DNA from 3 places in the Lysinibacillus sp. FSL M8-0134 genome. Region 1 is predicted to be linked to each of the others. Evidence: riboswitches for the same ligand, from Rfam matches in the RefSeq annotation. Region 1 holds a riboswitch; each other region holds the start of a gene.
The links. A riboswitch is a leader RNA that binds a small molecule or an ion and turns the genes downstream of it on or off. The one in region 1 is predicted to bind cobalamin.

Region 1 (3,280 bases):
TAGCCGCTACACTGGGTTTATTAAATCGTCCAGCATTAGGGTCTGCTGCAAAGTCATCACGTGCAGTCCCTGTCTCTTGGTTCATTGCCCACGGCTCATTTTCTTCACGTAAACGCTGATGTGGTCGTAATGGCTGTTTTTCTTCCCCAAGTGTATATTTACGCTGGTAGCCACGTGGCGTAATCATTTTATTATCATAGAAAAATGTCGATGAATTGCCGATAATCACGGTTGTCAGCATACCAATATCATGTTCGAGCATTTCTGCTAATGTTGTCATCGTCACTTCCTGACGTTCTCTATAGGCACTTTTTACAAGTCCTACTGGTGTGTCTGGCGAGCGATATTCTAAGAGAATTCGTTGTGCTTCTACAATTTGTCTTGTTCTCCTACCGCTTTTAGGATTGTATAAAGCAATAACAAAATCAGCCATTGCAGCAGCCTCGACACGCTTTGCAATTAAATTCCATGGTGTTAGGTGATCACTCAGACTAATGGTACAAGCATCATGCATAATCGGAGCCCCTAGTAAACTAGCACATGAATTGATTGCTGAAATACCAGGAACTATTTCTACTTCAATGCCTGTAGCTTCTGTCCAGCCTAATTCGATTAACACTTCGTACACTAATCCCGCCATACCATAGACGCCCGCATCCCCACTCGAAATTACGGAGACGATGCTGCCTGCTTCTGCTTGACGAACAGCCTCTTGAGCACGTGATACCTCTTCTGTCATTCCGGTACTGACAATAGACTTTGCACTGACTAAATCTTGAATAAGCTCTACATAGGTTTTATAGCCTATGATCATATCACTTTGTTGTAAAGCCTCTACTGCTCGTGTCGTAATATGCTTAAAATCTCCAGGTCCAAAGCCCACTACGAAAATTTTCCCTTTTTGCGCCATGCTGTTACCCCTCTTTCACCTTTTCGATCCCTTTAATGGCTGTCGTTTGTGCTGTACGCTGTAATGTACCTTCCCGAAGTGTAAAGACATGTTCGTTGTATAATGATTCATGATGTAAATCTTGTACGAGTATTCTTGCATGCTCTGTTGATGGCACTCGATACCAATTTCCTTGTGGATAGGCGATGACTACACAAGCATCCTTGCATCGTCCATTACAGCGCGTTCTTGTCGTATGTATTTCCTGATCGAGTGCTTGTCGCTGTATTTCATCTCGAATGGCTAAGGTAATTTCCTCAGCATCCTTTCTCATGCAGCTACTGCCATTGCAAATAAAGAGATGTGTTTTCATCCCCTCTAAATTCCATGTTGTCATCTTCTGTCTCCCCTCATTTGCTTTCTGGAAAAAGAAAAAACCCTCACTCTTAACGAAGAGTAAAGGTTTTGTAGAAGCCAAATAAAAACGAATAGAATAAAATACAGGTACTCGCTCTCGCTTCAACTTCTCCCTCCGAAAAGTTTGCATGCACAATCAAATAAGCAGGTTTCCTGACTTAAGCTTCATTTTACTATCGCACCTTCCCAAGTTTTCACCAGTGGTACCTGCGAATTCATCAGCTATTACAGTAGCGGGGGCTGTATTGGATTTTCACCAATTTCCCTATTATCTCGAGCTATTCGAGCACTTATTGACGTTTTATATGAAATTTATTATCTTCTTCAATTGTTTAGAAAACTGTCTCTATCATATCTTATTATTTTAAAATTTCAATATTTCTTTAAAAATTTATGACAAATTTATCAATTTTGCTCGAATCTTATTCTTTAAAAAACTAAGTACTCCTTACTTCTATCTAAATTTTCTATATGGATATGCAATTAAAAATTTTTATATAAAAAAATCTAGCACAATTATGGAAATTTATGTTACACTTTGTCGTGAAATCTCACAACTTTATGTTTTTTCGGTGTAAAATGCTTGCCATTTTACTTAAAAGGGAAGCCGGTTTGAATCCGGCGCGGTCCCGCCACTGTAATAGGGAGCTTTATAGATAATGTCACTGTCCAATGATGGGAAGACCTATAAAGTGTTGAACTAGAGCCAGGAGACCTGCCGAAAAAAAGGTGATCGTTTCAACCTACGAGGATAGGTGTGCGGCTTAGCAGATGAGAATGATTTGCTTTTTTTAGCTATGCACTTTTCCAGCAGCGGAGAAGTGCTTTTTTATTTTACGCACGCTACATTCTTAAAAAACTAATCGTTAGGAGGAAAGCTTTTGACATTTTCATGGTGGAAACTTAGTTATTTTTTATTGGCCTTGTTAATCGTGCCAAACCGGGCCTTTGCTATGCATATCATGGAAGGCTTTTTACCCATTGAATGGGCCATTTTTTGGTGGGTCATCACGACTCCCTTTATTATTCTAGGATTGCGTTCCATTCGAAAAACAATGGAAGAAAACCCTGAAACAAAAATGCTCTTAGGGCTTTCAGGAGCATTTGCTTTTGTGCTATCGGCCTTAAAGATCCCCTCTGTTACCGGGAGCTGCTCCCACCCAACTGGCGTTGGACTTGGAACAGTTTTATTTGGACCTTTAGCAATGAGTGTCATTGGGACGATTGTGTTATTATTCCAATCATTACTATTAGCGCATGGTGGTATCACTACTTTAGGAGCCAATGCCTTTTCTATGGCTATTGTCGGTCCGTTTATTGCTTACTTTGTTTTTAAAGGGGCTCAACAAATAGGGTTGTCATTTTCACTTGCCGTTTTCTTTGCCGCTATGCTTGGTGACTTAGGTACATATATTGTGACTTCTGTCCAACTAGCACTAGCCTTCCCTTCAGAGGTTGGAGGTTTTATGGCATCCTTTACAAAGTTCGCAGGAATTTTTGCCTTAACTCAAATTCCGTTAGCCGTTAGTGAAGGAATTTTAACAGTCATTGTGATGAATTTCTTGAAAAAATACAATGTCAGCGAATTAAAAACTTTACGTGTTTTCTCTACAAAGGAGGCACATTAAAATGAAACGTAATGTATTGCTATTAGTGATTGTAGTGCTGTTAGCCATCATCCCACTGTTCATCCAAAAAGGAGCAGAATTTGGTGGTGCTGATGGAGAAGCAGAAGCTGCTATTGGAGAAATCGATGCAGAATATGAACCGTGGTTCGACAGCTTATGGGAGCCGCCAAGTGGTGAAATCGAAAGCTTATTATTCGTCCTACAAGCCGCTATTGGTGCTGGTTTTATTGGCTACTTCATTGGCTATATGCGCGGCAAACATAAAGAAGGTTAACCAACATGTTGCTCATTGATAAATATGCCTACCTCAATAAGCTAGCGTTCGTTCATCCACTTGAAAAAATGA
Region 2 (3,280 bases), 1.6 Mb from region 1:
TTATGATAACATGAAATGAAGGAGGGATTTTGTATGTTTCGATCAATAGCACCCCCAACAATGTCTTTACAGTAGAATCTACTGTTTAGGCATCCGATAACTGATTGCTCATTCTTATTAGATTCTACTGTATAGGCTCAAACTATATGCGTAGAAAGTAGGAATTTTTAATGAGCGGAAAATTAGCATTTGTATTATCTATGGTTATTTTTGGTGCTGTCGGTGTTTTTGCAAGGTATATTCCTTTAGCTTCTAGTGAGATTGCCTTTTGGATGAGTGGCATTGGTGCTTGTTTTTTACTACTAATTTTTATTTATAAAAAGGAAAGCTTTGCAAGAAGCGCTATTGTCCTGAATAAATGGCCGTTATTAATTTCAAGTGTTGCTTTATGTGGAAATTGGATATTTTTATTTCAGGCGTATAAGGAAACGACCATTGCTAATGCTGCCCTAAGTTATTATTTTGCACCCGTATTGGTCATCTGTTTATCGCCTATTATTTTAAAAGAAAAGCTAGTTGCAAGAAAAATAGTTTATGTTGGTGTAGCACTTATCGGTCTTTTTTTGATAATGCAAAGTCAGAACGCAGAAAATAGTGGACACTTAATTGGTATTGTCTATGGTCTGATTGCGGCATGCTTTTACACCCTACTAACATTTACAAATAAAAATATTCGCGGGTTAAAGGAACCACATAATACGATTATCCAACTCTGTTTAGCTGCATTTTTCCTCAGCCTCTATATTGTAGGAACGACGGGTTTTCAGGTGATGCAAATAAATTTTGCTTCTATTCTATTACTCATCGTATTGGGCATTGTCCATGCAGGTATAGGGTTTTATTTATTCTTTTTAGGCATGTCACAGCTAAAAGGTCAAAGTATAGCTATTCTTAGCTATATTGATCCACTGACATCATTAGTGATCTCCACGATGATTATTGGAGAAAAAATGACGCTGCTACAACTAATAGGAGCCATTCTCCTATTAGGCTCCACATTACAAAGTGAAATCGAAAAAGTGTAAAAGGGTTTGACAGGAAGAATAAGCTGTCGTAGATTTAAAGTAATTTAATAAAAGCATTAGGTGCCCAAAGGGGAGAATAGGGAATAAAGTGAAAATCTTTAGCGGACCCGCCACTGTATAAGGGAGTTCTATAGTAAATACCACTAGCGCGTTGCTGGGAAGGTGCTGTGGAATGTTGAACTTGAGCCAGGAGACCTGCCTATTTGCTTTAAAAGGTATGGATGATGGAAAAGTCTGTAGTTTATTTGTTGTGACGATAAACTACAGGCTTTTTCTTTTTGTCTTAAAAGGAAAGGAGAAATTATCATGCAATTACTACAAAACACGTTACAAAACATCCAAGGTGCTGACATGAAAACGAGGGAGCAAGCAAGAAAGCGTATAGATGCTCTCTGTAAGCCCCCTGGTAGTTTAGGAAAACTAGAGTCCATTGCTGTGCAGCTTTCTGGGATAACTGGACAATTATATCCGCTCGTTGATAAAAAGGTCATTATTGTCTGTGCTGCTGATCACGGTGTTTGTGAAGAAGGTGTAACCACGAATCCACAAGATGTTACGGTCTTTCAAACATTAAATTTCCCTCAAGGTGGTACAGGCGTTTGTGCAATTGCAAACATTACCAATGCCAAGGTTGTCACAGTAGATGTAGGGGTGAAAGAAGAGATTCCACACGGTGCAGGTGTCATCATCAATAAAATAAAGTACGGTACAGACAATATGGCAAAAGGACCTGCCATGTCTAAAGAGGAAGCCATTCAAGCAATTGAAGTAGGAATTCATGTGGCGACAGAGGAAATAGCAAAAGGGGCTAATGTACTTGGCACAGGTGAAATGGGCATTGGTAATACAACACCTAGTGCTGCTATTTTAGCTGTATTGACTGGATGTGATCCAATTGAAGTAACAGGGTTTGGGGCAGGTGTAGGCAATGGTGGCATTGCTCATAAAGCAGCGGTTATTAAAAAAGCTATTGAGGTCAATCAACCAGACCCTCAAGACGGTTTAGATGTATTAGCTAAAGTCGGGGGCTTAGAGATAGGGGCCATGGCTGGTATCATACTAGGGGCAGCTGTCCATCGTAAGCCGGTTGTGATTGATGGTTTTATTTCAACTATTGCCGCACTTATCGCATATAAGCTTGAACCGAAAGTAAAAGATTATATTATCCCTTCCCATGCTTCAGAGGAACCGGGTGCTAAAATTGCCGCAGCGTTACTCGGCATTGAACCAATGCTACATATGAACATGCGCTTAGGAGAAGGCTCTGGTGCCGCCTTAGCTTTTCCCATTTTAGATGCAGCCTGCTCCATGATGAACAATATGGTGACGTTAGAGGAAGCGATGCAACTATTAGCTAAATAAAAAAGGAATAAGCCTGTATAGTTCCAATACTATTTGGGCTTATTCCCCACTCATTATGCTCGATTTAGCTTACGTAAAGGCAAACGCCATTTCATCATATAGGAAAGAATGCGTAACACTGTGATGATGGCGAATAAAATATAAAGGAAGATGTCTCCTGTAAACACTTCAAATCCAATAATTAGCCCTGCAAGTGCAGCCCAAACACCATACACCTCATCTCGTAGAACTAATGGTTTACGTCTAGCCAATAAATCACGCACAATGCCGCCACCCGAACCAGTTAAGACAGCAGCTACTATCACAGCACTAATAGGCATATCTAGTTTCACGGCATACAACGCACCTTGAATTGCAAATGCTGATAAGCCAATCGCATCTGTGAAGTTACCCCAACGATGCCAATGCTGAATCAAATGATGAGGGAAAATAAAAAATATAGTAATCGCTGCTAACGCAATTTGAAACATCATATCCTGCCCCCATAAGGTCGTGACAGGTAGTCCGATAAGTAAATTTCGAATAGCCCCCCCGCCAAAAGCAGTTACAATTCCGAGTATATAGACACCGAATAAATCGTATTCTTCTTCCATGGCAATAATTGCCCCAGAAATAGCAAAGGCAATTGTTCCGATAATACTAAAAACCTCCCAAGCCATTCCTTTCACCCCTTCTAGTAATAAATAAACTTCTTTTTATGTTAAAAGACTTTTCTTGAAACAAAATCTATGGATTTATGAGCCAAATTCAGTCATTAAACACGCTTCTTGAAACAAGTCCGCACATTAGCTTAGCGTAAAATGCGCTTAGAAACAATAGGCAAGTTTTGCAGGTACACATACAAATTGTTAAGATGATAATGAAATAAAGAAAAAGATCTGTCATGAGCGTTG
Region 3 (3,280 bases), on a different contig from region 1:
GCCTTTTAAAGAACATGACGATTGGTTCTAAGAAAAATGCACTTATACCTGCAAATAGTAAAGGCATGGACACAGGGATAATAAAATAGGCAGCTACAAGTAAGGATAGAATCACAATTACTCGAAAAATCAATTTCCTAGCATTAAATTTATTCATAAACTCACCTTCTTTGCGAAAAAATTAAGTTAAGTGTACCATAAATCAAATTTTATTACGTTCTGAATCAATAAAGGTAGGGATAAATTATGGAAAAAGAGATTTTGCAACTTTTTAGTAATCTAACAGAGCGTGACCACGATATTCAATATGAATCTTACGAGGAACTAATGAAAATTATGCAGGAGCCCGTAGATTGGACATATGCAGTATGGGAACAGCTTGTACAAGCACTTACATACAAAGATGGACATGCTCGTGCACGTGCTGCACAAATTTTATGTGCCTTAGCCGCAAAAAGTGATCCAGAAGAAAGGGTATTGGAAGATTTTTTGAAAATTTGGGCTGTGACGTATGATGAGCGATTTGCCACGGCGAGGAACGCGTTACAAGCTATTTGGAAAATTGGATTAGCAGGTCAAGTACAAAGAGACTTAGTTGTCTCGTATCTAGCTAAGAGATTTCAAACCTGTTTGGATGAAAAGCATCCCTCTCTTATTCGCTATGATATTATTATTTCTTTTAAAAAGCTTTATGATGAAACGAATGACTCTAAATTAATAGCTATTGCACACCGCTTAATTGATGAAGAGCCCGAAGTTAAACACAAAAAGAAATATAAGGCAGCCATCCGTTCAAAGTAGCGAGATGGTGTTTTTTTGTACAGATGTAAAGTTTCTATTTGGAGTACAACTGTTTTTTCCTATTAATATATGGTAAACTGCTTTACAAATGAAATATTCTTGCAGAATAAAGGTGCTAACTAGCACAATCGGGAATTCGGTGAAAAACCGAAGCTGTTTCCGCAACTGTAAGTACAGCCATTATAAAGATATACCACTGTCTCCAAGGAGATGGGAAGGTTCTTTATAGCTCATTAAAATTCATTAATGAACTGTACAAGCCAGGAGACCGACCTTTATTTGAACGTATAACAACTCTTCGGAAGCTAGGAGGATATACGGCAAATTACATAGGTAATGTCATAGTAATTGGCAATCATTATGTTATTTTCGTCGTTCCTTTGCTTAAAGGAGCGGCGTTTTTTTATGCTATCGTTCATGTAAGAATTTATCAAAATGGGAAGGGGGTACATCAAGTGAAAAAGGATGCACGTTATTCTTGTTATCCGTTTATGCGTGAAAAGGCTTCAACGGTTGATTATGAGATTCGAACAGATAGTCTCACAACACATCTAGGGGTTGCATTAGCTGCAGTAAAAAAGGAGGATGTACAAGTTGTCGTAGATGATTTGCTGCTTATGTTACCTATGGCTTACCATGTCAATGGTTCAGTCCGAGGAAAGCTAGCAGTAACAGAAGAAGATCTTTCTTGGTTAAGCGAACGCTATGACTTTTATGTTCGTCATGTGAAGGAAGAAATACAAAGTTTTGTTTTACCTCAGGGCACAGAGGCTGCTGCTGCTTTACATCTTTGCCGCAGTGAAGCCAAAAAATCATATCGTACATTACATAAGGTTTCAGAGGAACGAGAGGTACCAGCTATCCTTTTCGACTACTTAGGCTTGTTAGCAAATGTATGCTTTGTCATGGCAGTCTATATGAATCACCAAGCAGGTATAGCTGAAATACCGTTTATTAGTAAATCCTATCCAATGAAAAAGAAAAGGGAGAGTAAGAATGAAGAAAGTATTTAATTTCCAATGGCTATCAGTGCTAGTACTAATATTAGTTTTAGCAGGTTGTGGTACCTCAGAAGATACAAAAAATAAAGAGGCTTCACAGGATACGCAACAAACTGAACAAACAACCTACAAAGTAACAGATGATCGTGGTGTAGAAGTAGAATTTAAAGAAGTACCAAAAACTATTGTTTCCTTACAACCAAGTAATACGGAGATTTTATTTGCACTAGGTGTTGGTGAGAAAATCGTAGGAGCAACAGAGTATGACACATATCCAGAAGCAGCACAAAAAATCGAACGAGTATCTGATTCTCAGAATTTCGATAGTGAACGCATTATAGCCTTAAAGCCAGATGTGGTCATTGCTTACACAATTGGCTCTAAGGATGCATTGAAACCATTAGAAGATGCGGGACTGAAAGTTTTTGTTATTGAATCTGCCACATCATTTGATGATGTTTATGGGGATATTGAACAACTAGCTGCTGTAATGGGTGTTGAAGATAAAGGAAATGAATTAAACGAACAGATTAAAGCGAAAATTACTGAAGTACAAACAAAGGTGAAAGAAGTAAAAGCACCGAAAAATGTTTATTTAGAGATTAGTCCTAAGCCAGATATTTATACGGCAGGCGCTGGAACTTTCCAGCAAGAAATATTAAATGCAGCCAATGTTAAGAATGTCTTTGCTGATTTAGACAATTGGGCGCAAGTGTCTGAGGAAGAGGTTATTGCGAAAAATCCAGAGGTTATATTAACAACAGTAAACTATACAGAAGATCCTATAGGGGAAATTTTGACACGTGATGGTTGGAATACTGTGAAAGCTATTCAAGATAAAGCTGTACAGTCTCTTGATACTGATATCTCTAATCGTCCTGGTCCACGTATTGGAGAAGCAGTAGAATTAGTAGCTAAAGCTGTGTATCCAGAGTTATTTAAATAACAATTCAAGGCTAGCTGATCTAACGGCTAGCCATTTTTATATGGTTAGTTATTACCTAGCGTGAAAATTGGAATTAATTTAATTTGTTCTATAGAATAAAGGTAAGAATGCTTAATAATTTAGGGAGGGTAGTGAATGGAACAGTTAGATACACAGGTTATTCCGTTTGAGGCAGTCTATAATTTCCGAGATATGGGGGGATATAAGACAAGGGATGGACGTATTGTAAAGAAGGGTTTATTCTACCGCTCTGCAGCACTTGCTAAAATGACATCAGCAGATAAAGAGCGATTTGAAATGTTAGGTATTAAAACTATTTTTGATTACCGTGACAACAAGGAAGCACAGCATAATCCTAACCCCGTGTTCTCACATGCTCGATATATTCAAATACCAGCAAAGGGTAATCATGCTTTTGAAATGCCCACAAATGCTGGTGGTAAAGATTTTTATAAAGTAGTAAGCCCCGAAATGTTCCGAAATTTTTATGCGCAAATGCCTTTTAATAATCCCTCATTTAAGGAGCTAATGA

Region 2: linked by a shared signal. The riboswitch ahead of cobT (nicotinate-nucleotide--dimethylbenzimidazole phosphoribosyltransferase) and the one ahead of MKY49_RS13900 ((2Fe-2S) ferredoxin domain-containing protein) in region 1 are both predicted to bind cobalamin.
Region 3: linked by a shared signal. The riboswitch ahead of MKY49_RS20790 (ATP:cob(I)alamin adenosyltransferase) and the one ahead of MKY49_RS13900 ((2Fe-2S) ferredoxin domain-containing protein) in region 1 are both predicted to bind cobalamin.

Annotation. Positions count from the first base shown of each region.
Region 1 is NZ_JBBPAJ010000001.1:2,712,566-2,715,845, forward strand. Features, by position in the region: gene cobJ (precorrin-3B C(17)-methyltransferase) at 1-910, opposite strand, end outside; gene MKY49_RS13900 ((2Fe-2S) ferredoxin domain-containing protein) at 915-1,286, opposite strand; cobalamin riboswitch at 1,433-1,615, opposite strand; cobalamin riboswitch at 1,860-2,043, shown strand; gene MKY49_RS13905 (energy-coupling factor ABC transporter permease) at 2,188-2,934, shown strand; gene MKY49_RS13910 (energy-coupling factor ABC transporter substrate-binding protein) at 2,936-3,208, shown strand; gene cbiQ (cobalt ECF transporter T component CbiQ) at 3,214-3,280, shown strand, end outside.
Region 2 is NZ_JBBPAJ010000001.1:1,130,242-1,133,521, forward strand. Features, by position in the region: gene MKY49_RS05480 (DMT family transporter) at 171-1,025, shown strand; cobalamin riboswitch at 1,067-1,242, shown strand; gene cobT (nicotinate-nucleotide--dimethylbenzimidazole phosphoribosyltransferase) at 1,332-2,387, shown strand; gene MKY49_RS05490 (trimeric intracellular cation channel family protein) at 2,441-3,046, opposite strand.
Region 3 is NZ_JBBPAJ010000002.1:197,224-200,503, reverse strand. Features, by position in the region: gene ytvI (sporulation integral membrane protein YtvI) at 1-157, opposite strand, end outside; gene MKY49_RS20795 (hypothetical protein) at 247-801, shown strand; cobalamin riboswitch at 895-1,092, shown strand; gene MKY49_RS20790 (ATP:cob(I)alamin adenosyltransferase) at 1,257-1,814, shown strand; gene MKY49_RS20785 (ABC transporter substrate-binding protein) at 1,798-2,748, shown strand; gene MKY49_RS20780 (tyrosine-protein phosphatase) at 2,884-3,280, shown strand, end outside.